DNA from 2 places in the Nostoc sp. TCL26-01 genome. Region 2 is predicted to be linked to the other one. Evidence: riboswitches for the same ligand, from Rfam matches in the RefSeq annotation. Region 2 holds a riboswitch; the other holds the start of a gene.
What was found. A riboswitch is a leader RNA that binds a small molecule or an ion and turns the genes downstream of it on or off. The one in region 2 is predicted to bind cobalamin.
Positions count from the first base shown of each region.

Region 1 (16,113 bases), 800 kb from region 2:
CTTCTTTGACTGTCGGTCTAGCACTATGTCCCTGACGCTTTTTCTTTTGATATTGCAGCTTACCATAGTTGAGAATCTTGGCTACTGGAATATCTTTGTCTTGGGAGACAACAACTAAGTCAAGTTCTACACTTTCAGCTATCTGTAGAGCTTCGTAAGTATCAATCAAACCACGATTATTATTCTCATGGTCAATCAAGAAGACTTGATTTGACTTGATTTGGGAGTTAATTAGTTGTTTTTGGACGGCGATAATGATTTCCTCTCAATTATTCAATATTTGATGTTGCCATTAATGCCAAGGTAACACAATGTCAATGATGAAGGTGAGAAAAATTATGATGTATTAATACAAAATTGTCAGTCCAGTGTAGCCTCACCCAAAAAGCAGCTAGCCTCTGTCCTCTCACCTTAATTCACTTCAAAGAACGGTGGAGTAAGCGACAAGGCCAAAAACAAGCCCCACAAAGGCTAACTGATAAAATAACCGCGACGACTCGCCAACTAAAGCTTGGTGGATTTGTGGGATCTGTTGATGGCTTTTGGGAATCTTTCGTTAGTTCTGGCATGGAATGAAATAGCTGACTGGCTGTACTTACCCCTTCAATTGCAGCTCCAATCAGATAGGCTACTAGGGCAATTTCTAGCCAGTGATTCGTCATATTAGTTTGGTTTAACTCGCTTAAATATGCTTAATGTCGGTAATTATTGGGTTTTTCTCTGTTAATGATTATCTTTTTCAATGGATAGTCTGCTTTCAGCCGTATCACGAATTAGTGGTAACTTGGATTCAATGTAACTATTGAGATTGCTGTCTTCACAAGTATGATCTAGTCCTTGCTTTACCTTTAACTGCTGGAAGAGCAATCTCACTAAAGCTGTATCGTCAAACTGAAGCAAGGTACTAACTTGCGTAGACTCAATTATAGCCCAGAGTTGTTGCATCACCTTGGCAGTTACCATGAGTCTTTTCCTCTTAAGCTTTTCTTTATATTCTCACAGTTTGCAGATTTGTGCCGGTTTTTCTAGCAAATTACTTTTTTTAGTTTTGTATTCAGCAAATGTTGCGCTTTCTTGAAAATCTGTTACATTACTTTACAGGCAGTGATAACTGTTACATTACTTGAACTAAGGAGTTTTACTCATGTCAGGTTTCAAGAATTCTCCACCCAACGTTGCAGATAGCCCCAACTCTGTACGTTTTGGGTTTACTCCTCAAAGTGAAAATTGGAATGGTCGTTTCGCCATGCTGGGCTTTCTATCTATCATTTTGATTGAATTCTTTTCTGGTCAAGGCTTTCTTCATTTCTGGGGTATCCTCTAGATAGATGTAGGCTTTTACCAACAATCAGAATGCCATCTGTGTATTAGTAAATCATTTTTACTAAGCACACAAATGTACAGATTCAACAGAATTTTATTTTAATTCAAGAATTTCTAGATTGAGATGCGATCGCTTACCTGCAAAAGTAAGCGATCGCTTTTTGTTAAAATAAGAAATTATGTCATCAAAGATTTGTATATAGTAGTATGTGACTCAGGTTTTTCTGTAATAGCAATTAAATGAACTGAAGATCAGCAATAGCAATCATGTTGAATTATTGAGAACATCATTTGAGGCTAAATATTATGAGATATGGCATCGATATTGGTCACAATTGCCCACCAGATACAGGCGCTAGAGGCATAAAATTTGAGGACAATCTAACTTTAGATGTAGGCAATAGAGTAATATCTAAACTAAAAGCTTTAGGTCATGAAGTAATATCATGTAAACCAGATCGGGCTGATTCAGTCAAAGATTCACTTTCCCAAAGATGCAATAAAGCCAATGCTAGCAAAGTAGAAGTTTTTGTGTCCATCCATTTCAACGCTTTTAATGGACAAGCTAACGGTACAGAAGTCTTCGCAGGCAGTGATACCAGCCGAAAAATTGCTCAACCTGTATTAGAGGAAGTGATCAAACTAGGATATTTCAATCGTGGGGTTAAAAGTGGTTCTCACTTATTTGTCCTCCGGAATACCAATATGCCGGCAATCCTAGTAGAATGTTGCTTCATCGATTCTCAAAAAGATATGAACTTGTTTAATCCAGAAGCAACTGCCAACGCAATTGTCAAAGGATTAACAGGTAAAATACCAACTACTCCTGTACCTTCTGTACCAGATGAAGAACAAAATGTCGATACAAGTGTTTTGCGATTACAAAAATCATTAAATCGGCTGAAAATTACTGATAGAAATGGCAAGTCTCTAGTAGAAAATAGCCAACTCAACGCCGAAACAAAATTTGTGATTGAAAAATTTCAAGGTATTGTGGGATTGGAACAAACAGGAATTGTCAGTGAAGCAACATGGAATGCTCTGAATTTGATTTTAGCAAAAAGAATCATCAGACCAAATCACGCGGGTGGCCCAGTTGTCAGATACTTGCAATATCGTGTAGGCGTTGATGTTGATGGCATTTATGGCGCACAAACAGAAGCAGCAATTAAGAGATTTCAAAGGCAGAATGGCTTACTAGCTGATGGGATTATTGGGCCAATGAGTTGGCAAAAATTAATTGGCTAGGAACGCAATAAAGAATTCGTAATTCGTAATTCGTAGTTACAATCAGTGGTGGGTACAAGACCCCACTAATTTTACACTTCGAGAACTCAAAGGTTAGTCCACCAAATCTTTGATTTGGTGTTAGCTTTATCCCTCTTTAATTACGAATTACGAATTACGAATTATCTTGACTATCCTCGATTTCGTTCTAATAGCAGCATCATAATTAAGCTGAGTAAAACTTGCTGTTCTTCGCGATCGCTGATTTGATCAATTGGTTTAATGGTAAACTTTCTAGAGAGGAAAGTAGGAATTTTTTCTAACCGCATCACCACTGTACCATCAGCCCGGCTCACCTCATAAACCGGATTGAACACATACCCAGTAAACCAACCAACAACGGGGATTTCTGCAAACAAGGCATCGGCAATCTTTACCCAAGGATTTTGTTCTTGAATACTTAGAGTAGTACTATCGCCATCAAAAATATCATAGCGAGCGCGCCAAATAGATTTTAAACCACGTCGTTTGACTGCACCGATATTAGTACCGTTGGTATCAGTGAACTCATAACGGGCGGAAAAATCAATGATCCGGTCAGCCTTGATGTAGTATTGGGGACGAGTCTGATCGCTATCGGCAAAAATCGTAATTGCTTCTTTTAGCTTAAATAATTTCTGTTTAACGTAAAAAACCAAATTGTCTTGAGAATCAACAACAGATATTTGCGGTGCTAATGCCCAAAATTTAAAGGTAAGTTCTAGTGGATACTGCATAGTTTTAGTGAAAGCAACAAATTTATCCCCTCTTATTAATCCCTTTTGGGTATTTTATGCAACAGTGAACCAATTAAATAATGTAAAGGAGTAGTTGCAAAAATCTCATGTCTGATTTTTTACTTAACTCACATCTAGCCCTAGCGATTAGAAATCGTGGCTATACAAACCAAGTCCCTGACGCTCGCAAGCTCGCTACCGCTACGCTAACGCCAGTTCCCTACGGCGGGAAACCCGCCTACAGGACTGGTCTCACCGCCTACGCGGACTAAAGTAAAATCAAGCTTTTAACTCGCGTAGGCGGGTTTTGTCTGTGTAGCCGCGACTTCCAGTCGCCTGATGCAAGATATGAGTTAAGAAAACTGTTGAGTATAAAATCTGGCATAGCGATGTTCCAATGCTAACAGTTCCTCATGAGTGCCTGATTCAACGATTTGACCCTTTTCTAAAACTAATATGCGATCGCATCTTCTCACAGTACTCAAACGGTGAGCAATAATAAATACCGTCCGTTTCTGCATCAACCGTTCTAAAGCTTCCTGTACCAAAGCTTCCGATTCAGAATCTAAGGCTGATGTCGCCTCATCTAAAATCAAGATTTGCGGATTCAATAATACAGCACGAGCGATCGCAATTCTCTGTCTTTGTCCACCAGATAAATTTACACCCCGTTCACCCACCCATGTTTGATAACCTTCTGGGAGTTGGGTAATAAATTGATGGGCATTGGCAATTTTAGCAGCAGTGGCGACTGCTTCTAAATCAAATATGTCTTGTCCAAAAGCGATATTTTGGGCAATTGTCCCAGAAAACATGATAGTTTCTTGGGGAACGATGCCAATTTGTCGCCGCAGACTCTCCAAGGTGACATCTCGGATATCCACACCGTCAATAAAGATTTGCCCGGTGGAGGGATCATAAAAACGGGGTAAAAGATTGACAAAAGTGGTCTTACCTGCGCCAGAAGCACCCACAAAAGCGATCGCTTCTCCTGGCATCGCCAATAAACTAATATCTTTTAAGACGGGTTTCCCTGGTTGATAGGCAAATGTCACCTGGCGATATTCCACTTGTCCCTTAACTGGTAGCAAACTAATCGCATTCGGCTTTTCTATCACCGTTGGTTGCATCACCATCAACTCAAAAATCCGGTCAACAGAAGCTTCTCCTTGCTTAAATTCATTGTAGTTATTTGTCACATGACCGATGGGATCAATCAATAACCCGGCGGCGGCTAGGTAACTAAAAAATTCCCCTACAGTTAAATTACTTTGTTGAATTTGCCACGCACCCACCATCAGTAAAGATAAAGCACTCAATGCTTCCAAAAATCCGACAATGGGAATCTGCACAGCCTTGAGACGTTCTGCTGAGTATTTAGCCTGAAAACTGCGTTCAGCTTCATGGCTGAATCTAGCAACCTCATAATTTTCTGCCGCAAACGCCCTAATTAAACGAATCCCGCTAAAAACTTCCGTGAGAATTGCTGATAAATCAGATACCCGATTTTGACTTCTCAGGGAATATTTACGTAATCGTTCCCCAAACCAACCAATCAAAATCCCCATCAAGGGTGCAACAACCACCGTAGCCAAAGTCAGTTGCCAATTCAAGTAAATCATGTAAATGGGGATGGCTAGCAACTGCAAAACACAGGGAATAAAATCGTGGAACAATTTATTGACAACTTCACCAATACGATCAATATCTTCTGTGAGACGGTAAGATAAATCACCCGCCTTAGCTGTTTCAAAATAGCTTAAATCCAACCTTTGCAAATGAGTGTATACCTGCTTGCGGAGATGAAACGCCACACGCAACGCAGCTTTAGCCATGTAAATATCTTGCACCGACTGGAAAAAGCCCCGCACAAGAAACACTAAACCCAAAATGGCAGCTAAAGATGCGATCGCTCCTACATTACCTTGTCCAAAGGGGTTAGCTAACTTACCTGCAAAATTAATCAATGTCAAAGTCGCCAGCACATATCCCACAATGCCAACAAGGCCTTTAGTAATATTCTGCCACTGGGGTCTAACATAGGGCAGCAGTTGCCAGTAATTAGAACGAGTTTTCAAACTATCACGTCCACAAAAAATATTGTCCTCTGTTTGACGCTACCAGCTTTTGTGTAGTTTCTCTAGAGGGAGGGAGTGAGGGGTGTAAACAGTGAACAGTAAACAGTGAACAGTGAACGTTTATTAACTGGTAACTGATAACTGATAACTGGTAACTGATTTGGGGAGTGAGGGAGTGGGGGAGTAGAAAAGAATCTGTTGCCTAATGACTATTGACTAATGACTATTGACCATTGACTAATGACCATTGACTAATGACCATTGACTATTGACCATTGACTATTTTTTCCAATAGCCATTTTACAGCACTATCAACATCTGCAACTTGTTCGCCTGGGGGGACGGCTGGACGATTTACCATGACAACTTGTATACCTAGTTCTCTGGCGGCGATGATTTTAGGGTAGGTAGCATCACCACCGCTATTTTTGCTGACAATAGTATCGATGTTGTGTTGAATTAAGATTTGCTTTTCGTCCTCTAGGGCAAAGGGGCCGCGATCGCACAATATCATCCCAGGTGGTACTAAGGCATCCGCATCAGGGGGGTCAATCATCCGCATCAGAAACCAAATATTTTGGAGATAGGCAAAAGCTGAGAGTTCTTGTCTACCAACAGTTAAGAAGACTCTTTTGGCTTGATTTTCTAAAACACTGGCAGCAGCGATATTACTCTCAACTTCCAGCCAGCGATCGCCTGATACTCGTTCCCAAGGACGACGAATCAACATCAGACGCGGTATACTGGCTTCTTGAGCCGCCCTTGCTGCATTCTCAGAGATTTGTTGAGCAAAAGGATGAGTAGCATCAATTAAGACATCAACTTGCAACTGACGTAAATACTCAACCAGTCCAGACACACCACCAAAACCCCCAACTCTGACTTTACCAGATGGGAGAGTAGGCTTACGGGTACGACCAGCTAAAGATGCGATCGCCTCAATACCTGTGATATTTGATACTCTAGCCATGAGTTCGGCTGCATCTCCAGTTCCACCCAGAATTAAAACACGCATAAATTGGGGAGTGGGGAGTGGGGGATGGGGAGATAGAGTAGTGATAGTATCTCTTTGTCCCCTTATCCCCTTCCTTGTCTATTTTTGAACACGAAAAGTCGGAATTCTTGCCAGGATGCCTTTTTTTAAAGCTTCAGGACGTTCTGCCCAAGGCAGTAGACCGTCGGATTTTTCATAATATTTGCTAGCACATTCTAGGATAGCAGAGGCATTGTCATCTACAGCTAAATCGCCAAACACATATGTCAGCTTGCCCTTGCCTACAAAAGCCACAACACAAGAACGGTTGCAAGCACTCATACATTCAACTTCTTGAATGGGAAACTCATCTCGCAACTCCCAATTTTGTGCTAATTGTTGGATTTTCTGCAAAAGTTTTTGACCACCACTTTCACCCACACGCTGACCATCTTGCCAGACACTAGCACAAGTTTTGCAGACAAAAAGAGTGTGATCAATCACACCAGAAGCTTGATTAATCGTCACCTGTACCTCGCAGATGTTGAGAATTGATAGATAAACTCCGGCGGGCATCCTGACTCACCCAGTTGTGGTTCACAGTTGCGGGACAGCGCCGGATTTACACCGAACTTTCCCCCTTACCTCTAGTGGCTGATCCCCACCAGAACCGAATATTCAGTAGATTGTAACACTAATGTTGACTCTGCTTTAGGCTCGCGAATGATGATTTTTCCAGAATTTAAAATCGTAAACCCACACCACCTTGGACAGCAACAGCCGCACCACCACCATTCCGATAAGCATCAAAAGCGATAATTGCATTACCAAACAGCACAGTATTACTATTTGGTACAACATAGTCGATACCTGGTTGTAGAGCAAAACTAATCTTATCGCCTACAGGAGAAGCCTCACTCCCACCAGCTAGAACTAAGCCTGCACCTAAGTAAGCATCAGTTTGCCAATTCAAAGGCAAATCATAGGAAACTGTAGGGACAACAGCAGTATTCTGTCCAATTAAAGCTTGAGCGCGAAAAGAAATTGGTGCTTCTAAAAGCTTGTAGCGAAAAGCTAAAACTCCCCCGACTTGGATACTATCAGTCAAACCCACTGTTGGACCAATACCTACATAGCTACCATAAGCTACTTGCGCCTGGGCTGGTTGAGTGCTGATAGCTAAACTTAAGGCAGAACTAATCCCTAAAACCCCAAGCGAATAAGGTATATACTTCATTGCCCAATTCCTCACACCATTTTCAATGTTCCATTAAATACCTATGTTATCTCTGTTCAGGCGAAGGGAAAAGTTATTAATCAAAAATCATTATTAAACAGAATTCAGGAGTCAGTTGTCAGAATTCAGCTTGGGAATTCTGTACGACTGGCGGATGAATAATCGCTGAGAAATAAAGCTACGGAACAGAGTTAAAGTCACTTCGCTAAAATAAAACCATCTCCTGCCACAATATGAACTATGACCTACACCCCACCCAAAGTTCTTACTTTCGCTCAATTTATCGCGGATTATGGAGATAATCCCCGTTACGAACTTATTGATGGAGAATTACGTGACATGGAACCAACTGGTCCACATGAAGAAGTTTCAGGAAATATTGCTGGTAGGATTTATAGTGAAATTCTTCGTAATAATTTTGATCCAGAATGTAATCGTAGGCTCAACTTGTTAATTCCCAAAACTTGTTTGATTAAACCACCTGCCGCAGAAGCGACGGCATTACGTCCAGATGTAATTGTTTTAGATAAAATCAAACTCAGCCAAGAGCCACTTTGGCAAAAAGAACCTATTATTTGTAATGGTAATACGATTAAACTAGTTGCCGAGGTTGTCAGTACCAATTGGCAAGACGATTATGCGAGAAAAGTAGAAGAATATGCTTTTCTCGAAATACCTGAATATTGGATTATAGATTTTCGCGGTTTGGGTGGGTTGCAATTTATTGGTAATCCTAAACAACCTACTTTTACAGTCTGTCAATTAGTTAATCGGGTATATCAACAGCAACAATATCGCCTGGGCGACACTATTAATTCTAATTTATTCCCTAATTTAGAGCTTAAACTTGATGATATTATGCCATAGCTATATAGATCAATAGATTTCAGTTAAAGATCAATGGTACAGACTCATATCAAGTGGGTGCAGGGTAATAATTTTTATAGATGCTACAGTCGATATACTTATCCTCTTTTTTTCCTGTCCCAAGATATTGAGGGATGAAACCCCTAAATAATTTGCCGTATCCTGCAATGAGAGATACTGGGGATAAAGTATAAATCCTCTGCATCGAACTCACGTTATTTTATTACTAAAATCAATATAGGATTACTACTTGATTTTTGAACAGATACGTAGTGGAGCGACACAGCTAAAATAGTGCAATAGTAGGGTGCGTTGTTGCGTACTCCTTCGGAGAACCCGCAGGGTAGCGCAACGCACCGCCAATGAGATTAAGACGGTGCGTTAGTTCGTTAACGCACCCTACAAAAATAAAAATCTATCGCCACATTTAAAGCTTGCCACGCCACTACGTATCCTTAGATTTTTTGTGTAAGCACAGGCTACGCCAACAGAAATCAAATCGGATTCCTATATTTTTGATTGTTATTTAACGAGAGTCACAACAAAGTCTTTCCAACCATATCAATCTCTTTCTCAAGAATACGGAAATTACGTCAACAAAGTCACTTTTCCACTAGCCAAATCATAGCGGCCACCAGCAATTTTCAGTTTACCTTCTTTGACCAAACCTCTTAAAATAGTTGAACTCTCACCTAACTTTTCTGCCTGATACTGAACATTGGCAATGATAGAATTTTCCTCTAAACTCCCTGTTTTATTTCTTACCCTTTCTACAGCTGGTTTGATTTCTTCCACAAACACACCAATTCTTCCAGGGAGGGGATCACCCTTAACAGCCGCTACAACTGCACCACATCTAGCATGACCTACAACTATAATTAATTGTGCGCCTAAAACAGCTGTAGCAAATTCTAAGCTACCGATAGCAGTTTGACTGGCCACATTACCCGCCACCCGGACAACAAACAAATCTCCTAATCCCTGATCAAAAACGATTTCCGCAGGTACTCTCGAATCAGCACAGCCTAAAATAGCTGCAAAGGGATATTGAGCTACAGCTGTTTCTTGCAAACGCAAACGTGATTGGTTAGGATTGAGGCGCTTACCATCAACAAATCTTTTATTTCCTTCAATCAATCTATTCAAAGCCGCTTGTGGATTAACGGGTTGGGGTTTTTCTTCAGGAATTGTTGGTTGTTGAGCAACAGCTGATTCTTCTGTTCCCAGTACACCACCAACAGCACCAATACCAACACCAACGCCACCAACACCAGCTAGTTTCAAAAAATTACGCCGTCCCACAAACCCATTAATTTGACTCATGATACACCTCATTTTCGGTAGTGAAAATCACTAAGTTGCTATCAAGAAAACGCAGTAAACTATACCCCAATATGCTGAAAATTAGTATCTTTAGCATCTTTAGGGAAACAAAAAAGTTACGAATTATTGCAACTTAGTTATACAGAACTGTATTTATTCTCTGGACTATACCAAAATCATGTCTAACAATTAAATAATTTTATAATTTGATAAAAATATGGATACAAAAGGGTTTTGTCTATGATGTACTCTCAACCTTAAATTTCTAGTGACAAATTCCTCTGTATCTTTGTGACTTTGTGATTAAATAAACTACTTTTTTACCACCAAGACACAGCGAAAAGTCGGAGCGGAGGTTTCCTCCGTAGACGCTTTGTGGCTTGCCGCAGGCATCTGAACTTTTCAAGACAGAGACACAAAGCTCAGGAACTTACAGATAAAAAAATATCCAAAATGTACTTCACTAAAGCGAGAAACGCCATAGCAGGATTTAGCTACATTCAGACTTTGATACTACTCCAGATGAAATTGGTTAAATCTAAGATATAGTCAACGTGATTATCTGGATATTCCGGCTTTTGATGATCCATTACCCATAATTTACCGCCAGTCAGATAAATTTTGTTTGGCTCTTGGTAAAATGCCTGATGATGACTGATCCATCCAGGTTTTTCACCCGTAGTAATAATTTTGTCTATTTTGCCAGTATCATAATGTAAACGATATACAGGTGTTTCACCAAAAATCCTCTCGTTGTCATAACCCAAGTTACCAATAATATAGATGTGTTCTCCAACTAGGGTTGCTGAGTGAAAATCAGTTGGGGGAAAAATATCTCTGGGATATCCCCAAATTTGGAAATTGCCATCACCTCGGTAAACTACTACATCGTTATATATGCAAAAGTCAGGGTCATAGTAATCTTCATGACTACCACCAATATCGATGACTCTCCCATCTGGTAACTGTGTAGTTGTTTTCGCAAACCGTTGATAACACCATACCAGTTGATTCCAGTTTTCATTTTCAGTATCGCCAAAGATAGATTTGGCTGTGTATGCAGAATCATGACTACAAATCATCGCTTTCCAGAAATCAATTTCCATAATTTCTGGATTAGTTTTACCAAAATAGCGATGTTTGCCTACCGAATATTGCTCGGGAGTAATTTGTGATAAATAAAATTGTTTGTAACTCACTCCTGTGAGCGATCGCCACATATCATGATTAATATCGCTTAAGTCTTCACCAGCATCCACCAGCATTTGCACAATTTCTAAGTTACTCGCCTTGGCAATAGCTGTGCGACGACAATTATCACCTCTATCTGGTTCTGCACCAACTGCCAATAAAATACGGACAAAATCAGTCGCACCACGAGCAGACGCTAACATTAAAGCAGTATGATCATATTCATCAGTCGCCTCAATATCAAATCCTTCAGTAATGAGCCATTGAAAAACTTCGAGATGATTGTTTTCGATAGCATACATCAAAGGTGTCTTTTGACAATCCTCACATTCATAGCAATTAGCACCCGCAGCTAAGAGTAATTTTGCTTTCTCTATATCTCCTACCTGGAGACTTATCACCAAAGGAGTTCTACCCCAAGCATCGCAAACATTTTTATCGGCTACTGTATTTAGTAATATCTTCAGTTCCTCTATAGTCCCAAAAACTATAGTGTGTGTTAATTCTGTCCACTCTAATTGTGGCAACTCACAACCCGAATCTAATAATAATTTCATAGCATCAAATCTTCCTAAACCGCCAGCAATCTTCAAAGCAGATGCACCATAATGATTGATGGTGTTGACAGCAGCACCTTGAGAAATGAGCAACTTTAAAATTGCTAATAAGTCTTTTTTAGGGAAGATATCAATACCATACAGCGCATCAATCAATACATCATTTCCATCTGATGTACGATAGTTAATATCTGCTCCAGTATCCAGAAGAAATTTGATTTTATCTACATTCTGATTCTCTGATTGCACAGCTAAACTCAGCACATTAATGCGTAACTCGTTGTTAACAGCATTAACATTTGCTCCATTTTCCACAAGGAAGCGCATCATATTAATATCTGCATAGATGCTAGTCACAGCATACATGAGTGGCGTTTTAGCAGGATAAGAATATTCATCTAAACAATCAATATCAACACCCTGAGTAATTTCTTGTGCAACTCCGGCAATATCTCCGCGTTCTGCATATAGATGGATTTGCATAATTTTGTTTGAGTCAACTGCTGATATTTAGATTTAACGCATACTAAATTATGCAAAAAAAATGTAGATACCTAAGTTCATCAACCCAACCTTGATTTCAGCAGTCTATCGCCTTAATTTTGCGGTTTTGTCTGTGACATTTCTTAATCAAATTAGAAAAAAAGCCTTCACAGAGTTTGAGGGCTTTTTTTCTTCGGCAGTATTTCTTAGCGGAAACGTCGTTTAGTTTGTCTGTGTTTGGCAACTTCCTTACGCTTGCGCTTTTCTATGGGTGTTTCAAAATGACGATGCTTTTTGATATCTGGCATAATACCTGCCTTAGAAACTTCTCGCTTAAATCGACGCAAAGCCGATTCGATTCCTTCATTTTCACCAACTCTGATTTGGGTCATTATTGCTCCTATTCAATTGATGGAATTTTTCACATCATGACAATAGAGAATCCAGTTAACTGAATGAAAAAAAAAGGCAGACAGTTGTCTGACCTTCCGAATTTCAATAAATTCTTCGTTTCAAACCTTAGTAACGGTTGCGGGAGCCGCCACCACCGTATCCTCCTCGGTTCCCACCGAATGAGCCACCTCTGTCTTCTTTAGGCTTCGCCTTATTAACTTTGAGGTCACGTCCCATCCACTCAGCACCATCAAGACCATCAATAGCAGATGCTTCTTCCGCTTCTGAACTCATCTCTACAAAAGCAAAGCCGCGCAAACGACCTGTTTCACGGTCAGTAGGTAATACTACCTTCTTAACGGAGCCGTATTCTGCAAAAACACTGTTAATATCTTCTTGTGTAACGTCGTAAGAGAGGTTACCCACGTAAATTGACATCTTTATCTCCAAAATTTGTGGCTGTGTAGAGATTTAAATTTCGGAGAAGAGTCCATAAAGACCAAAGTAAAGGTTTTGTTAATGTTAAAAACAAAGACTATCACCGAGTTAATTCTCATATTACATGATTACACAGAAGTCAATTATCTGCATGAGTGGTGGGAGTGATAAGTGAGACTATAGGAACATGGGATAAGTGAGGGAGTGCTGAGTGAGGGAGTGAGGGAGTGAGGGAGTGCTGTTAGCGGAAGCGGGGCGTTTAGCCCGTGCTGAGTAAGAGAGTGAGGGAGTAGTGAGTATAAGACTATTGACCAATGACCAATGACCAATGACTAATGACTGACTCCTCACTTTTGAGATAAATCCATTAAATTCGCTAGTTTGTACACAATTCGCGCTCCGACATTGCCATCCCACTCGTCATCACCGACTTCGCAGACATCAAAGCCAATAATTTTTCTGCCACTATTTACCAATTCGCGGAATAAACAAAAAGTTTGCTCTAATTCCAGTCCACCAGGGACAGGAGTACCCGTATTGGGGCAGAGCTTAGGGTCTAGTCCATCTACATCAAAGCTAATATGTACGTATTCTGGCAAATGACTGACAATTTCGCGGCTTAGTTCTACCCAAGTTGTTCCTGAGTATAGCTTTTGTTTAATTGCTGGGTCATAATAAGCCACTAGTCGCCCATGAGATTGGTCAATCGTTTGAATTTCATCGTGACTAATATCACGCAAACCTACTTGGACAAATTTGGTAATTTGCGGTAGTTTCAACGCATTAAAAATAATTGAGGCATGGGAAAACTCAAAACCCTCATAAGCATTACGTAAATCTGCGTGAGCATCAATGTGTAAAATACCAAAATTGGGGTAATGAGCAGCTAGTGCTTGGAAGTAACCCAACGGTGCGCTATGATCCCCACCAATGACAGCAACCCGCTTACCTTGATTAATTGCTTGCTGACACTGGGTAAACAGCCATTGATTTACTTGTTGACCGGCTTGATTAATTTCTGTCAGCACAGGTGTTAAATCTGGTGTATCTGTTAGTGGCTTACCTTGTGCTAACCGTTCGATAATTTGTGCTGCTAAGTTGCGATAATAGTTGTTCTTTTCTAAAATGTCTTGTGAAATTGGCTCTAAAAAAATTCCTTGCTTCCAACCATCAGGGTTATCGAAGTCAAATAAATCCAGTTGAATGGAAGCATCGAGAATTCTTTGTGGGGCGTTAGCTGTACCTGCACCATAGGAAACCGTAACTTCCCACGGGACTGCAAAGACAATTAAATTTGCTGAATCATAATCGAATGGCAAACCTAAGAGATTGCCATTGATTTCACCTACACCATTAGGATCATAGTCTTGGAGTTGATTATTCATCAGATCGCTTACTCGATTTATCTACCGCCTATTAAACTTCTGTATTGTAATAGACTCATATTTCTATTTTCTGGCAATTACCCATATGGCATGAACAATTCCGGGAATGTAACCCAAAAGTGTTAACAAGATATTAATCCAAAAATCCTTACCTATACCAACTTGTAAAAATACTCCCAAAGGTGGAAAGAAAATAGCGCACAGAATCCTCACTAAATCCATTGTCATCTCCTTGTAATGAATGTGATTGTTATGCTTAAATAGACTTTTATTAAAAAATCAAACTGTTATTTTTAACAACTAGCTTACCTAGAGTAACTTAGATCAATAAATATTAACCACCACTAATTTTAGCTTTATAACCTAGCTTAATTAAAATTTCCAAAATTTTTTGTTTGTGTTCCCCTTGGATTTCGATCTCATTATCTTTAACTGTGCCACCTGTACCGCACTGAGTTTTTAACTGCTTGACTAAATCTGCCAATATTTCTGGTTTAGTTTGAAAACCCGTGATGACTGTCACAGTTTTTCCTTTACGTCCTGCACGGGTAGCTTGGACTCGGAGATTTTGCTGTTGTGGCGGTAGTTCAGGGGTTGGTCTTTCTAAGGCGGCGGAGTTGTCGTTGCCAAATTCGCGGTAGACAAGGCGCTTATCTGAAGATTGGGAATTGGAAGAAGACATAAATTTTGATTAAGCAACTAGTTACAAAGACTTTCATATAATAATTAAGTCTATCCCATCATCAAAATTATTCTGTGACTACCACACCCCTTTCTCCAAGTTCTCCCGCAAATACTCAGGTTCCCGATACACAAGGACGCTTTGGACGCTTTGGCGGTAAGTACGTCCCGGAAACCTTGATGCCGGCTTTGGCTGAGTTAGAAACAGCCTATCAGCAATATCGTCATGATCCCAGTTTTCAAGCAGAACTACAACAACTGCTACGAGATTATGTAGGACGTGCCACACCATTGTATTTTGCAGAACGCTTGACTGCTCATTATGCTCGTCCTGATGGTACAGGAGCGCAAATTTACTTAAAGCGTGAAGACTTAAATCATACAGGCGCTCACAAAATTAATAATGCACTTGGTCAAGTATTATTAGCCAAGCGGATGGGTAAAGAGCGCATTATTGCCGAAACAGGTGCAGGACAGCATGGTGTAGCAACAGCTACAGTTTGCGCTCGGTTTGGGTTGGAATGTGTAATTTATATGGGCGTTCACGATATGGAACGTCAAGCATTGAATGTGTTTAGAATGCGGCTCATGGGTGCGGAAGTGCGTCCAGTAGCTGCGGGTACAGGAACTCTAAAAGATGCTACTTCTGAGGCGATTCGGGATTGGGTGACGAATGTCGAAACCACTCACTATATTTTGGGTTCGGTAGCTGGCCCTCATCCTTACCCGATGATGGTACGTGATTTTCATGCGGTAATTGGTCAAGAAACTCGCGCTCAAGCTGTGGAAAAGTGGGGTGGTTTACCTGATATTCTGTTAGCCTGTGTGGGTGGTGGCTCCAATGCTATGGGATTATTCCACGAGTTTGTCAATGATTCATCTATTAGGTTGATTGGTGTAGAAGCTGCTGGGGAAGGTGTGAATACAGAAAAACACGCTGCTACCTTGACAAAAGGACGTGTTGGTGTATTGCACGGAGCCATGAGTTATCTACTGCAAGATGAAGATGGGCAGGTAATTGAAGCACATTCGATTAGTGCAGGCTTAGATTATCCTGGTGTGGGGCCAGAACACAGTTATTTGAAAGATGTGGGTCGGGCTGAATACTACAGTGTGACTGATGAAGAAGCTTTGGGAGCATTCCAGCGATTATCTCGACTGGAAGGAATTATACCAGCACT
Region 1 is NZ_CP040297.1:2,297,707-2,313,819, forward strand. It holds gene infC (translation initiation factor IF-3) at 1-199, opposite strand, end outside; gene FD725_RS09920 (hypothetical protein) at 417-662, opposite strand; gene FD725_RS09925 (hypothetical protein) at 724-963, opposite strand; gene FD725_RS09930 (chlorophyll a/b-binding protein) at 1,145-1,324, shown strand; gene FD725_RS09935 (N-acetylmuramoyl-L-alanine amidase) at 1,630-2,571, shown strand; gene FD725_RS09940 (hypothetical protein) at 2,742-3,326, opposite strand; gene FD725_RS09945 (ABC transporter ATP-binding protein) at 3,680-5,404, opposite strand; gene FD725_RS09950 (cobalt-precorrin-6A reductase) at 5,670-6,419, opposite strand; gene FD725_RS09955 (DUF1636 domain-containing protein) at 6,498-6,953, opposite strand; cobalamin riboswitch at 6,927-7,067, opposite strand; gene FD725_RS09960 (hypothetical protein) at 7,120-7,614, opposite strand; gene FD725_RS09965 (Uma2 family endonuclease) at 7,855-8,481, shown strand; gene FD725_RS09970 (carbonic anhydrase) at 9,070-9,804, opposite strand; gene FD725_RS09975 (ankyrin repeat domain-containing protein) at 10,305-12,035, opposite strand; gene rpsU (30S ribosomal protein S21) at 12,242-12,427, opposite strand; gene FD725_RS09985 (RNA-binding protein) at 12,555-12,866, opposite strand; gene speB (agmatinase SpeB) at 13,214-14,251, opposite strand; gene FD725_RS09995 (YqaE/Pmp3 family membrane protein) at 14,315-14,473, opposite strand; gene FD725_RS10000 (translation initiation factor) at 14,586-14,933, opposite strand; gene trpB (tryptophan synthase subunit beta) at 15,008-16,113, shown strand, end outside.
Region 1: linked by a shared signal. The riboswitch ahead of FD725_RS09955 (DUF1636 domain-containing protein) and the one ahead of cobG (precorrin-3B synthase) in region 2 are both predicted to bind cobalamin.

Region 2 (16,113 bases):
ATTGAGCGAGTTCCCTACGCTGACACGATAGAATCAGCGATGACGACATTATCATGAAGTAATTTACGCCTAATGTGAATTATGACCAATGACCAATGACTAATGACGACTGACTAATCACCCAACCTCACTTCATCAGCAAAACTCTGGCGGCGGGTAAAATAAAAAGGCCCAGCAACGGAACCCCAGATATGCTCATCTGTTTCTAAATCTCGTCCACGGTCAAGACTAATAAATTTCTCTTCGTCAATTTCAAATTCACTATCTAGATAGGTTTTTTGTCCTTTGCGAAAGACTATGCAACCTTTTCCTGGTTCTACTTTGCCTTGAAAGCTATTACCAGTCCACTCGACAATCATGTTACAGCCAGGGAGTTTTTCTAGAGCATCGCTGCTTAAAGTTTTCAGGAGTTGGGGCTTACGAGATGCACCATAGAAGTTTTCTTCTTGCTTAACAGTGTAGTTTTCGATGTGGATGCGATCGGCTATCGTCATCAATTTTAATACTCGTAGGCGATAGGGTTCATTCAGCATATAATCATAGGCTTGTTCCACAAAAAATCCCACCCCAGATAATACTTCCCAAGGAAGGGGACGCATACATACCCGAATATGAGCATAAAAAGGCGGATTTTCGAAAGCTTGTGCTTGATTGCTAAAATCAGATGCCATCCAGCGTGCTAAGGTAGCGATATCTGTAGAATGAGTCATTACCAAATTTGCTTAAAAATTATCTGCAAGTATTTTAATGTGTAATGGGGACTGGTGATTGGGAACTGGGGACTGGTGATTGGGGACTTAGGATAAGAAGAAATGATAAGTGTGTCTTGCGTTTTTGCCTTTCTCCTGGCTCACATAATTATAGAATACCTATGTTACGGCAATTCAGTGTTATTGTTACAGTCGCTATCTTCTGGCAACTTGCTAGTTTCTCAACGTTAGCTGAGACTAAAGATCCGCAACAAGCTGACAAGTTTCCTCCTAGTCCTTTAGAGATTACTACACCTGATCCGCTTTTACCATCTTTGCGTGGTAAACGACCTCTGACTCTTCCAGAACGGTTAAAATTAGAGGCAGCATTAGATGAACTCAATCAACAAGCGGCGGCGACATTACAAGCTGGAGATAAAGTAACTGCGTTTGAGATTTGGAACCGGGAATTGCGCTTGCGGCGATATTTGGGTGTTGTGGCGGAAGTGCAAGCACTCTCAAGAGTGGGGGATATTGCTTGGAGACAAAGCGATCGCCAGGAGGTACAATACATCAATCAAAGGTTGCAGGCAATTGAAAAACAAGCGCAACGAAAAAACAAGAATGCTCAAAGCAGTGTTGATTTAGAACTTTTGCAGGCTTTGGGTGATGCTTATCAAAAATTGCGATCGCCTAAACCTGCTATAGCAATTTACAATCAAGTTCTAGCCGTCATGCGACAGCAACAAAATGCTGTTGGGGAAGTAGACACTCTCAAAACAATTGGTGAACTACATTTAAGTTGGTTTGATTATCCTCCTGCGGCTACCATTTATGAGGAATTATTAAAGTCGGCTACGGCTCAAGATGAGTTAACATACTTGCAAAAGCTAGCTTATATTTATCAACAGACTAAGCAGCCAGAAAAATCAATTGATGTATTGAGCAAGTTAAAAACAATTTATGCTCAACAAAATAATCTCACTCGATTGCCTAGTTTGCAATTAGAGATTGGGGCAAATTATGAAACCTTAGCACGGGAAAATCCCATCTTACTACAAGCAGCTTTTAGAAACTACCAAGAAGCATATACTACTGCTTGGCAATTACAACAGTATACTCGTGCGGCTGAAGCTATACAAAAATTAATTCCCTTGTATCGTTCCCAAGGACAAATCAATGAAGCATTACAAGCTGGTAAAATTCTTGTAGAAACTGAGTCATTAGCTGCCAATTTTTACGGGATGATGCAAGCTTACGACCAAATCGGGCAATTATATTTGGTGCAGAAAGAATATTCACAAGCGATCGCTGCTTTTCAACGAGGATTAGAATTAGCTAAACAGTTAAAGCATCAAGAAGCTTATTTTACACAACAAATTGAAAAAGTTCCTCAAGTAAAGTTTTAATTTTTCCGAAAACCACAAAGAATTGTAAAATTATGTAAAGTAGTTATTTTTATCCAAATTTATGGTTTCCCGCCGCAATTTTTTGCATATATTGCTTGTTAGCTGTTTTGCTATCATCAGTTGGCTAAATTTGGTGCCAACGGCTAATGCACTTGGGGGTAAACTACCAGCAATTAATCAACCCGCACCCGATTTTACCCTAGCCACCAACACAGGTGATGGTAAACTTTCTCTCTCAGATTTGCGGGGTAAGTGGGTAGTGCTGTATTTCTATCCCAAAGACTTTACTGCTGGGTGTACTATTGAAGCACGACGATTTCAACAAGACCTACCGAAATATTTAGAAAAGAACGCTCAGATTATTGGTGTTAGCGCTGATGATATAGATTCTCATGCCGAATTTTGTGATTCGGAAGGGCTAAAATTTCCTTTGTTAGCAGATACAGACGGTGCAGTTAGTAAAGCTTACGGTTCTTGGATTGGTTATGTCTCCATGCGTCATAGCTTTATTATTGATCCTCAAGGTGTCCTGCGGGAAACTTTCGTCAAAGTTAACCCATCTGTTCACAGTACAGAGGTGCTAGCTAAACTGGAACAGTTGCAGTCTCAAGCTTAAATTAGCTAAAGCCTTTTATCCCTATCCATTGAGTAACAGGAGACATTGCACGCCATCCTAAAAATTTACCAATAGGTTCGGCTCGTTGAATTGCCATGCGAGTAAAACTACCACCAACTTTTTCGTACCATTGGTATAAAGTTTGCTCACCTTCGATGGTGACGACATTGGCAATTAACCGTCCACCAGAACGCAATGCTTGCCAACAAGTATCAAATAAATTAGCTGCTGTGACTCCACCACCAATGAAAATAGCATCGGGTGTGGGTAAGTCTTGTAAAACTAATGGTGCAGTGCCAGCGATAATTTTTAGGTTAGGAGTACCCAAAGCCGCAGCATTATCAGCAATATACTGGAGTCTAGCAGCATTTTGTTCAATGGCGATCGCCTGACATCGTGGATGAGTCCGTAGCCATTCTATCGATATGGAACCACAACCTGCGCCTACATCCCAAAGTAGTTGTCCTGGAATAGGTGCTAAAGTTGATAGGGTAACAGCTCTCACTTCTCGCTTGGTAAGTTGTCCATCGTGGTGATATGCTTCGTCGGGCAATCCTGGTACTCTGGATAAAGGAACAATCCCCGCATCACCAAGACAATGTACAGCGATCGCATTTAAATCTGCTAATTCTGTTTCCTGCCAAGATGCGGCTATTCCTTGTATCATGCTTTCATGAATGCCTCCCATCCTTTCCAACACCGTCATTTGACTATCCCCAAACCCTCGCTGTCTGAGAATTTTTGCCACCATGCTAGGTGTATTTTTTCCCTCACTCAAAATTAATAATCTTGCTCCCGGATAGATGTAAGCTGGGAGTAAGGCAGGCGGACGACCACACAAACTCAGAGTTTCTACCTCAGTTAAAGACCATCCCAATCTAGCGCAAGCAAGGCTAAAAGATGATGGTGCAGGAATAATCGTCATTTCCGCTACGGGAATACGTCGCGTCAGCGTAGTACCAATACCGTACCATAAAGGATCACCACTCGCTAAAACACAGACAGATTTACCCCGATATTGAATAATTGCTTCTATTGAATCAGTAATCGGGGAAGTCCAAAGAATTTTTTGACGTTCGTCATCAGTTGGTAACATTGCTAAATGGCGATCGCCCCCTATAATAATTTCAGCATGATCAACTAAAGAACGAGCGATCGCACTTAATCCTGGTAATCCATCTTCACCAATGCCGATAATCGATAACCATTTTTTCGTCATATAAATTAAAATCAATTTTCCTGAATTATGTTAATTTCTGAGCAATAATAAATAGGTAGTCTCCTTGATTGTGTTCATATTTTTGCATCACTTTGTTAATCAAACCAGTATCAATATCTACTGTTAGTTTTTGGCATCCAGCCACAATTTCATCCGGGGAAGCAAGTACAGAAAAAGTAGAAATAGCTGAACGTATATTTTCATTTAAATATAGTTCTGGATGGTATTTACCACTATATAAGAATAAGTCCTTTAGGTCTGGCTGTACATTATAAAGCTCAGTTTTTATCAACTTAAAACTAGCCTGACTCAAAGCATAATGTACAGCTTCTAAACTTGGCATTTGTTCAGATGCTTGATGTATAGCTTCTGGAAAATACTCAACTAACCAATACTTTCGCATTTGCTCTGGTGTGGCTGTAAATAACACAAAGTAACCAGATGCTAAAACACGGTAAATTTCCGTGAATGCCGACAATAAATCAGAAAAATGATGAATAGCTAGAGTACACAATACACCTGAAAAAGATTTATCAGCATAAGGTAAATTTTCCACAGATGCAACTTGCCAAGCAACAGCGTTACTTTTGTTTTTAGCAGTGTCAATCATTAAATGTGATTGATCTACTCCATGCCAAATTCCGCCATTTTCTGCTAAAGCTAGTGTATAGTTACCTGTGCCACAAGCCACATCAAGATATAGATTATCTGGCTTTAACTTTAAGTGTTGAATTAATTGACCAGTAATATAAGAATCAGCACAACGGGTTAAATCATATTCTTTACCAATTTGCTCATAAATAGCCATGTGTTTGCATCCTCTAAACTTTACAAACTATTTCTGAATATGACGAAAATTTCTGAATGTTGACAAACCAGAGAGAACAATAACAAAGTATTGACTTCTGTTGAATTGATATTCACCCTAATTAACAAACTTCATTAAGTTAATGCAAAATATGAAGTCTTCAAGATTCTGACTAGCTACTCGTGGTAAATTATTAAAGCTTGGTGTTGGGAAACTTCGGTGTAATTCCGGGACTGTGCCGCAGCTGTAAAGGAAAGGCAAAAGAAAGAGATTTTTCTTTGACTTTCCAAGTCAGAATGCCAACCCCAAATAGTCTGCTGTCTACTCTCTGCGTCACACAGAGAAGGAGTTACTGTTTTGTTGTCTGGTCTTACGCCTTGCCCAGGATTATTTTATGCCACACCTGCCCAAGATGGTACATTGTCTCGCATCAGAATACCAGGTGGGATAATTAATACTATACAGTGTCAAGCGATCGCAGATATAGCTGATAATTACGGCGGTGGTTATGTTGATGTGACTAATCGAGCTAATTTGCAAATCCGCGAAATTCACACAGAAATAGACCCAGCAGTTTTTGCACAACTCCAGGCTTTAAATTTAGGTTCTCATAATCCGAGTGTAGACCAAATCCGCAATATTATGACCAGTCCTACGGCTGGGATTGATCCTCAAGAATTAATTGATACGCGGTTTTTGGTTAAAAGTTGGGATAATTACATAACTGAACATCCAGCTTTATCGGGACTATCTGCCAAATTTAGTGTCTGTTTTGATGGTAGTGGAAAGGTTAAAGTCAGCGATCGCCCTAACGATATCACTTTTGTTGCCGTTTTAATCACAAGTCAAGTTTATTTCCATCTTTACGTCAGTATAGGCGCAAAGGGAGAACTACCTGTAGACACAGGAATTTTCCTACTACCAGAGCAATGTTTACCAGCATTAGCAGCTTTAGCCAATGTCTATCTCGCTCATATTGATGCTAACAGTCAACGCAAACCCCGACTGCGGGAGGTGGTGAATAGTCTAAGTTTGGCAAATTATCTACAAGCAGCTGAGAAATATTTATCTTTTTCTTTGACAAAGAGACAAGGAGATAAAATTCCCCCCCCTCTCCCCCTCCCCCCAACCCCAGAGGGGGCCCCTAAGCCCCCCATCGGTATTCATCCCCAATGCCAACCAGAGTTATTTTACATTGGTGTTGTATTGCCTCTCGGTCGTCTTGAATCTAGACAACTCAGAGGGTTAGCTAATTTGGCACAAAAGTATGGCAGTAGTACACTCAGACTGACACCTTGGCAAAACCTACTCGTAACTGATATTCCCCAACGATTACTAACAGATGTTCAGAGTGAAATTATTGATTTAGGATTAGATTTCTCCAGTACAAATATCAAAAGTGGGTTAGTAGCTTGTTCTGGTAATCGCGGTTGTGCGGTGGCGGCAACAGATACTAAAGGTGATGCACTAAGATTAGCTAAGTATCTCCAATCTCGCGTTACTATAGAACATTCAATCAATATCCACTTTAGCGGTTGTGACAAATCCTGCGCTCAACATCATATGAGTGATATTGCCTTACTCGGTGTCAATGATGGCACTGGGGAGAAGTATCACATTTATGTTCATGACAGTGAAAATCAGGAAAAATTTGGTCGTCAACTCTACCAAAATGTAGCTGTTGCTGAAGTACCCATGTTGATAGAAAAGATGCTGAATTTATACAAAATAAGACGTTTAAATTCAGATGAATCTTTTGGAGATTTTGTTAATAAATATACTATTGATCAATTAAAAACATCATTTTCTCTGTCTTTGCCAATGTCTGATTATATCCGTGATGCTAATGAAATCTATCGCCATTCCTTTGCTATCATTCGGTCGGAAGCCAATTTAGATATACTTCCCGCAGATGTCGCAAAAGTGGCTGTGCGTCTAATCCATGCCTGTGGAATGACGGATATCGTCACAGACTTGGGATATTCACCTACAGCCGCACAGTCAGGCAGGAATGCACTCATCGCAGGCGCACCAATTCTCTGTGATTGTCGGATGGTGGCAGATGGTGTGACAAGGCGGCGATTACCTGCTAATAATCCAGTTATCTGCACTCTAAATGAGCCAGAAGTACCAGAACTAGCGAAAAAATTAGCAACTACCAGATCAGCAGCAGCCCTAGAATTGTGGAAACCTCAACTAGCCGGGGCTATTGTCGCCATTGGCAATGCACCGACTGCCCTATTTCGGCTGTTAGAAATGTTAGATGACGGATGTGCCAAACCTGCTTTGATACTGGGTTTTCCCGTGGGGTTTGTGGGTGCAGCCGAATCTAAAGCAGCATTAGCCGCAGACAGCAGGAACGTCCCATATATGACTTTACATGGTCGGCGGGGTGGGAGTGCGATCGCCGCCGCCGCAGTTAACGCCCTGGCAACGGAGGAAGAATAATTATGACAGCTAAAGGTCGTCTTTACGGTGTTGGTGTCGGGCCAGGAGATCCAGAACTGTTAACCCTCAAAGCATTGCGACTATTACAGTCTGCCCCTGTCATTGCCTATCAATCAGCCACAGATAAGGACAGTATAGCGCGAGCGATCGCCTCTCCCTATTTAACAGGTGGACAAATTGAAGTCCCCTTTCACCTCCCCCGTGCCTTAGAACCAGAAAAAGCCAAAGATATTTACGACAAAGAAGTAGCACCAATTGCCGAACACCTAGCCGCCGGACGCGATGTAGTAGTCTTATGTGAAGGCGACCCGTTTTTCTACGGTTCATTTATGTATGTCTTCACACGCTTATCTGAAGAATACGTAACTGAAGTTGTCCCCGGCGTTTCCTCTCTTATGGCTTGTCCCGTGTCCCTGGGTGTACCCTTCACCTACTACAACGACATTCTCACCGTCCTCCCTGCACCTCTGCCAGCCGAAGAACTCACCACCCAATTATTGACCACCGATGCAGCCGCCATCATGAAACTAGGACGACACTTTACCAAAGTGCGAGATATCCTACATCAATTAGGATTAGCATCACGGGCATTATACATTGAAAGGGCAACAATGGCACAACAAAAAATTATACCTTTAGATGAGGTTGATCCAAATGAAGTACCTTATTTTGCCATGATTGTTATCCCAAGTAAGAATCGGCTATAGGAAGTGCATAAAATATGGGTATGATTGGTCATCTTCAAGCCATCACCACAGAAGAATTAACAAAATTTCTTGAGTGTTCAACTGAAGATGCGATCGTTTCTCTTTTATATGTTGATGGAGAACTAGATACCACTGGAGACTATTTAAATATTGATAAAGCGTGGGATGGTATCAATTTCTTGTTAACGGGTGAACTTGTTGGTGAACCCCCTTTGTCATGGGTAATATTTGGAAACCAAGTTGGTAAAGGAGATGTGCGTGACTGGCTCAACTCCCTTCTTGATTAAGAAATATGACATTTTCTCAGCATATCCTTATATCCTTACTAGCTTAAACCAACTTTCAATCACAAGATTTCTGGAGTGTTAAACCGCAGACGAGGTAGTTTCTTGATTTAACAAATAACGTCTAAATCAGCGTCACTAGATGACAGCATCACAGGTTGTTGATATAGGGGTACTGTAAATGTGACGGTGGAACCGAGTCCTTCGCCCAGGCTGTAAAAATGGACTTCTCCACCCATCGCTTCTATAAGTTTTTGCGATATGGCTAGTCCCAAACCTGTACCACCGTATTGACGGGTGCGGGAACCATCTACTTGAGAAAATAGTTGAAATAGTTTATCCTGTTTATCTAGAGAAACTCCAATACCCGTGTCTGCTACCCTGACTCTGACCATGCCGGGGAATTGGTGGTCTGGAGATTTGCTTTTTTTCAGTACCACATCGGCACTGACTGTAATACCACCTTCGTGAGTGAATTTAATGGCATTATTGACTATATTTAACATAACTTGCAATAGCCGTTGATAATTGCCTTGAACAACGATTTCGTCTGAGGTTAAGGGCAATTGCATTCGGAAGCTGAGGTTTTTGCCTTCTGCTGGCGTACGCATAAAACTATCTACATCCCAGAATAGCTCTGCTAGTTTCACTGGAGCGCAAACTAGCTCCATTTTGCCGGCTTCAATTTTGGCTATGTCTAAGATGTCATTAATGACGTTGAGTAGGTGTAATGATAATTGATGGGCTTCCGCTAAAAACTGATTTCTTTCTTCCGCGTCATCTACCATGTCTTCGAGAATCAGCTTCAAAAAGCCAATCATCCCGTTGAGGGGAGTGCGAATTTCATGGGAGACATTGGCGAGAAATTCACTCTTGAGGCGGGAGGCTTCTTCGGCTTTTTGGCGTGCGGCTTCTAATTCTTTGTATAGAGTAGCATGAGCGATCGCTGTGCCTAATTGATCTGCTACTTCTTTTGTGAGTTCTATTTCGGCGTTTGTTAGGGGGTAGCACTCATCTGGTAAATTAATCGCTATTAACCCATTAGCTTGGTCTTGATAGCAGGTAGCGACTACTAAAATTTTTTGCTGCGGGCATATATTATAACCTGGAACTTCCATCATGATCGGTTCCAAGGTGGCCAAGGCTTGAGCAAATGCGGGTTCAGAACTGACATCTATTTCCAAACCCAGCATCGAACTCCGATTTGGTTGATGATACTCAGCGATAACTCGCACCTTGGAGCTAGAAGGCTGATAGGGACAAATAATACAACGCTCTAGCCGCAGTGCTTTACCTAAACTATCTACTGTTTGTTGCCAAATTATATCTAAATCCAACGTCCGCCGGATGTTTCTGGTAATTTTATTTACCAGTCTTTGGTGTTGTTGCGATCGCGCTGTTAAATCTATCTGTGTAGGAGTAGTAATAGCGACGTTGACTTCTTGGTTGCTCACCTTAACTTGTAACAATCTGCCTAATACCAGAACCGTAGTTGCCGCAGTTCCCAAGGGAGGCATCATGGGACAGATGACTAATTCCAACTCGAATAAGTTATGGCAACAGCTAAACCAGCAGGGAAACTTTTCCGGAACCAAATTTGTCAACACTCGATGCAATCGTTCCATGTAAGAAACCTTATCCACTGGGGTAAAGATTTCTTGCCCATTGCATTCAGTGATTATTTGCTGTGGGTTGGACTGCAAAAGTTCACTTTTCTGCCAATAAAAAGACAGGTAACGTCCTGTCCCATCTTGCGTATATACCAACTCAGCACCGAGAGTTGGTAATAAGCCGTCAGCCTTATGGTTAATCGATTCCAAGGTTGGAGGAAATCTATTTGGCAATTGGGAATTGGCAGTAATAGTCATTACATCGAATCGAGTTGGATGGACAAAGGCAACTCAAAACAGTTTTGCTAAGGCTTGGCAAAGCTTCAGGTAAAATTTTACAGCTTTGACATACTGAGTATTGCGTATTTTAGCTGTTCTGGGATCTAGATTGACAAAATTTACATTTTTTGGCTATTTCTTTACAGCCTATTCATAAATGTCAATCATTCCATTCCCCACGGGGAGGAACTGGAACTCGATGTGGGTTGCGCGTCAGTTCATCATCTCTGAGAACTTCCCCCCGTAACCATTGACGAATAGCTACTTCAATCACTTTACTCGGATCGTTAGTCAGATGCTGGATTTGTTCCAGTAACTCCGAATCCAATTGCACAGAGACTTCTACCTTGTCGGCTTGTCTGGATTCCGCATCGGTAGCTCTTTCTTTCATATTCATAGGTTTATATACTCAGAGAATTTCTTGTCACAAGCTTTATAAAGCAGTTGCATTCACTGTTCGGGTTAATTTACTGACAAAATATTAAAACTTTATAGTTACATAGTTCCCCGAAATTTCACCAAACTAACAGCAGCAGGTAGCAAGTGGCAATTTTCATGGGCATTTCTAGTCCATAAGGCTAGAAGTTTTGTCAGTAAACTAGGTATTACGGGCATTTACGGGTGGTAATTGCCTATCATATCTACACTATGTACTTATATATTTTTATTGTACGCTTCAGGTTGATGATACTAGCACATAAAAATAGACTTTATAGAGATTTTTAAGAAGGGGAGTGAGGGAGTGCTGAGTAGTGAGTGGGGGAGTGAGGGAGTGAGAGAGTGCTGTTAGCGGTAGCGGGGCGTTTAGCCCGTGCTGAGTGGGGGAGTGAAGGGTGTGAACAGTGAACGTTTATTAACTGGTAACTGATCTGGTAGGGATGCAGGGGAGAAGAAGAAATGCTAATGACCATTGACCATTGACCATTGACCATTGACCATTGACCATTGACTTTTGACTTTCCTGTAGCAGCATCTTGGCTAATAAGGCATTACAATACATGAAGTAAATTGCTTTTTCACCTTGGTTGCTGCTTCAGCAAAGATTAGTATATGACTGATGTCCCCGCAGTTCGCATTCGCAATTTTTGTATTATTGCTCACATCGATCATGGGAAATCTACCTTGGCTGATCGCTTACTGCAAGCCACTGGTACTGTTGATGATCGGCAAATGAAGGAACAGTTTCTAGACAATATGGATCTAGAACGGGAGCGCGGTATTACAATTAAGCTGCAAGCGGCCCGGATGAACTATCAGGCAAAAGATGGTCAGCAATATGTATTAAATTTAATTGATACGCCGGGACACGTAGATTTTTCCTATGAAGTGTCGCGGAGTTTGGCTGCTTGTGAGGGGGCTTTGTTGGTAGTGGATGCGTCTCAAGGTGTAGAGGCGCAGACTTTGGCAAATGTCTACTTAGCACTGGAGCATAATTTAGAAATTATCCCTGTTCTTAATAAAATTGACTTACCAGGAGCAGAACCAGACCGAGTTATTGGTGAGATTGAAGAAATTATCGGTCTAGATTGCAGTGGGGCAATTCTAGCTTCGGCAAAAGAAGGTATTGGGATTAGTGAGATTCTCGAAGCGATTGTGGAGCGTGTACCACCAGCTGCCAACACAGTTGATCAACGTTTACGAGCGTTAATCTTTGATAGCTATTATGACAGCTACAGGGGTGTAATTGTCTATTTCCGGGTGATGGATGGGACGGTGAAAAAAGGCGATCGCATCTATTTGATGGCATCCGGGAAAGAATATGATATTGATGAGTTGGGTATCCTCTCTCCCACTCAAAAGCAAGTTAATGAACTCCACGCTGGGGAAGTGGGTTATTTGGCAGCCTCAATTCGGGCGGTGGCTGATGCGCGGGTGGGTGATACGATTACTTTATCTAGTGCGAAAGCGACAGCAGCCTTACCAGGGTACACGGAAGCTAACCCAATGGTTTTTTGTGGAATGTTCCCCATTGATGCTGACCAATTTGAAGATTTACGAGAAGCTTTAGAAAAGCTCAAACTCAATGATGCAGCATTGCAATACGAACCAGAAACTTCTAGTGCTATGGGTTTTGGTTTCCGTTGTGGATTCTTGGGCTTGCTGCACATGGAGATTGTTCAAGAACGCTTAGAGCGAGAGTATAATCTGGATCTGATTATTACAGCCCCTTCAGTGGTTTATAAAGTCATCACTGTTAAGGGTGAAGAACTGTATATTGATAATCCTAGCCATTTACCAGCCCCCAACGAGCGCGAAAGGATTGAGGAACCCTACGTCAAAGTAGAAATGATTACGCCGGAAACCTTTGTCGGGACGTTGATGGAGTTGTCGCAAAACCGCCGGGGTGTGTTCAAGGATATGAAATATTTGACCCAAGGACGTACCACCTTAACTTATGAGTTACCTCTGGCGGAAGTTGTGACAGACTTTTTTGACCAGATGAAATCGCGATCGCGTGGTTATGCCAGTATGGAATATCATCTGATTGGCTACCGCGAAAATCCTTTGGTGAAATTGGATATCATGATTAATGGTGATCCGGTGGATTCCTTAGCGATGATTGTCCACCGTGATAAAGCTTATGGTGTAGGACGTTCAATGGCGGAAAAACTCAAAGAACTGATTCCCCGTCATCAATTTAAAGTACCCATTCAAGCCTCTATCGGTAGCAAAGTCATCGCTAGTGAACATATTCCCGCTTTAAGGAAAGATGTACTAGCTAAATGCTACGGTGGTGACATTAGCCGGAAGAAGAAACTGTTGCAGAAACAAGCCAAGGGTAAAAAGCGGATGAAAGCCGTTGGTACGGTAGATGTACCGCAGGAAGCTTTTATGGCAGTGCTGCGTTTAGATCAAAGTTGATGATAGTTTAGATAGCTATAAACTTAGAACCTCGGTTTGCTACCAAAGCCGGGGTTTTGTCAATTCCAGGAGTCTAGGATGCTTGTCTGTGTGTTTAATAAATTATTTTTTACCACAGAGGCACAAAGACACAGAGAAAATGCCTGCCTTACTCCTATATTGAAACCAGAAACGTTATAATTACCTCCTATATAATTTCTGTCACTTTTGATAGTTGCTATTTGAAAGACTGATACTATAAGTTTTTTAAAATCTGTACTCTAAATTGTGAATTTTACTAAGCTGTGAGGGGTAAGGTACTTCATTTCACTTAAGCTTTGATCAGCTAATGTAAGAAGTTTAATCAAGTATCCGCTAATGTACTCAAACCTAATAACTTTTAAAACCTAACATCAAAAAAAATGTAAAAAAATCCAAAAATTTTAGTAAGCAAATTTGCTGCAAATACCGCCCTCATATTTTTAGATATTGATAAAGCATTGGGGAGTCTAGTTAATGAAGATACTGGTACTGAGTTGGGAGTTTCCACCGAGAATCGTTGGCGGTATTGCGCGTCATGTGGCTGAATTATACCCCGAACTAGTAAAACTAGGGCATGAAATCCACCTAATTACGGTAGAAGTTGGTCAAGCATCAATGTATGAAGTGGTGGAGGGTATACATATACATCGAGTACCAGTGTCTCATAGTCATGACTTTTTTCACTGGGTAGTCAATTTCAATCAGAGTATGGGTCATCATGGTGGCAAGTTAATCAGTGAGGAAGGCTCATTTGACTTAATCCATGCCCATGATTGGTTAGTGGGAGATGCAGCGATCGCTCTCAAGCATACCTTTAAAATTCCCCTGGTTGCTACCATCCACGCCACTGAATATGGACGCTATAACGGAATTCACAATGATACCCAACGGTATATCCACGGCAAGGAAAGCTTACTGGCTTACAATGCTTGGCGGATTATTGTCTGTACAAATTATATGCGCCAAGAGGTAGAGAGAGCGCTCTCAAGTCCGGGGAATAAAATCGATGTCGTTCATAATGGCATTCGTGCAGAAAAGAAACAACACCATGAAGATTTTCATGCTCAAAATTTTCGTCGCCAATTTGCCCAAGACCATGAGAAGATTGTCTACTATGTGGGGCGGATGACTTACGAAAAAGGTGTATCAGTTTTACTCAACGCTGCACCGAAAGTGTTGTGGGAGATGGGTGGCTACGTAAAATTTGTGATTGTTGGTGGTGGTAATACTGACAATCTCAAACGTCAGGCTGGGGATTTGGGAATTTGGGATAAGTGTTACTTTACAGGCTTTCTTTCCGATGAATATTTAGATAAGTTCCAAACTGTGGCTGACTGTGCTGTATTCCCCAGCCTTTACGAACCCTTTGGCATTGTAGCTTTAGAAAGCTTCGCCTCACGAGTTCCCGTAGTGGTGTCAGATACAGGTGGCTTCCCGGAAGTAGTGCAACATACTAAGACGGGTTTAGTAACTTGGGTAAATAATGCCGATTCTTTGGCTTGGGGAATTTTGGAAGTTTTAAAAAATCCCGGTTATCGTCAATGGCTAATTGATAACGCCTATGAGGATTTGCAGCGTCGCTTTAGCTGGCCAAAATTAGCCAAACAAACCGAGACAATTTATCAACGAGTGGTCAAAGAGCGATCGCAAGTTGTATGGTAAAAAAATGCTGAGTCTGGCTGAGGTTTTCTCAGATGCAGCAGCATCATCAATTATTACCCTGCATTATTGGGCGTTAACAAACAGTACAAGCCTTGTACGCTGGGAATTACCGCCTGGAGCGTGCGACATTAAGCAATAGTTGCAGCTTGCTCTAGAAGGTTAGTATGGCACGAGCATTCTCAAATTTAGCAAAGTGGTGGAAGAATTTAATATCCCGAATTACAGCATACCTGAAAGACTTCTTCCAGGGCAACATTGTCGAAGTTAGTCCTCTGCCCACCTTGGCAGGGCCTGTCTTCAGCTTGGGTGGCGGAGGGCCAGATGTGGAAGCCGCTATCCAGTGGATGATTAACCAAGTTAGAGGTAGCGCCGCAGTTGATGTTGTCGTAATTCGGACTTATGGTAGTGACGATTACAATCGCCTCATTTATGGTATGAAAGGCGTAAACTCTGTAGAGACTTTGATTGTCAGCAATCGTCAAGATGCTAACAGGTATGATATTGTCAACAAAATCCGCAATGCTGAGGTAGTGTTTTTTGCTGGTGGTGACCAATGTCAATATATTCGTAGCTGGAAAGATACACAACTAGAGGCGGCTGTACAGTCAGTTTATCAAAGAGGTGGGGCTATTGGTGGTACTAGCGCCGGGTCAATGATTTTAAGCGATTTTATCTTCGATGCTTGCGCTAGTGAAGAGGCTGTAGAAACAAAAGATATTCTGGAAGATCCTTACTATAATGTCACTTTTACCTACAACTTTTTTCGCTGGCATCATTTGCAAGGAACTATCATCGATACCCATTTCGACAGCCGTAAACGCATGGGGAGAATTATGGCTTTTGTCGCCCGACAAATTCAAGACGGTGTTTCTCGCAGTGCTTTGGGGATAGCCATTAGTGAGGAGACATCTGTGGTTGTCGATAAATATGGTCAAGCAAAAGTTATGGGGCGAAATGCAGCATACTTTGTCTTAGGAGATCATCCCCCAGAAGTATGTAAACCCCGGACACCTTTAACTTACCACGACTACAAAATCTGGCGAGTCACCAATGGTGAAACTTTTGATCTGAATAACCCACCCAGCAGGGGTTATTATTTTCGCAGTGTAGTTAGGGGAAGGTTTAATTCCGATCCTTATTGAAGGATGGGGGGATGGGGGGAAAGAACCTATACAAGTATTTTCTCCTTGTCCCCTTCTTTCATTTTGAATTGATTTGTCCCCTCGTCCCCTTCCTTGTCCCCTTCTTCCATTTTGAATTGATGTGTTTTCTAGACTAAACTTGCCTGTTGGCGTAAACTTTCAATGGTAGCGATCGCCTGTTTGCTCACTAGATCAATTTCCGCTTCTGTATTAAAGCGTCCCATTCCAAAGCGAATTGAGGCGTAAGCTAGCTTTTCCGAATGTCCTAAAGCTGTGAGGACGTGGGAAGGTGCGGTTTTGACTGAAGAACAAGCCGAACCAGACGAAACAGCCATAATTGACTGTAAGCCTAATAAC
Region 2 is NZ_CP040297.1:3,098,230-3,114,342, forward strand. It holds gene cpdA (3',5'-cyclic-AMP phosphodiesterase) at 1-57, shown strand, start outside; gene FD725_RS13400 (chromophore lyase CpcT/CpeT) at 114-710, opposite strand; gene FD725_RS13405 (lipopolysaccharide assembly protein LapB) at 872-2,098, shown strand; gene FD725_RS13410 (peroxiredoxin) at 2,160-2,714, shown strand; gene cbiE (precorrin-6y C5,15-methyltransferase (decarboxylating) subunit CbiE) at 2,716-3,933, opposite strand; gene FD725_RS13420 (class I SAM-dependent methyltransferase) at 3,959-4,741, opposite strand; cobalamin riboswitch at 4,908-5,064, shown strand; partial or broken gene cobG (precorrin-3B synthase) at 5,162-6,484, shown strand; gene FD725_RS32970 (precorrin-8X methylmutase) at 6,563-7,189, shown strand; gene FD725_RS13430 (precorrin-2 C(20)-methyltransferase) at 7,192-7,896, shown strand; gene FD725_RS13435 (DUF1877 family protein) at 7,911-8,183, shown strand; gene FD725_RS13440 (ATP-binding protein) at 8,291-10,048, opposite strand; gene FD725_RS13445 (hypothetical protein) at 10,230-10,466, opposite strand; gene lepA (translation elongation factor 4) at 11,120-12,931, shown strand; gene FD725_RS13455 (glycosyltransferase family 4 protein) at 13,427-14,614, shown strand; gene FD725_RS32465 (hypothetical protein) at 14,619-14,753, shown strand; gene FD725_RS13460 (cyanophycinase) at 14,779-15,756, shown strand; gene FD725_RS13465 (cysteine desulfurase family protein) at 15,885-16,113, opposite strand, start outside.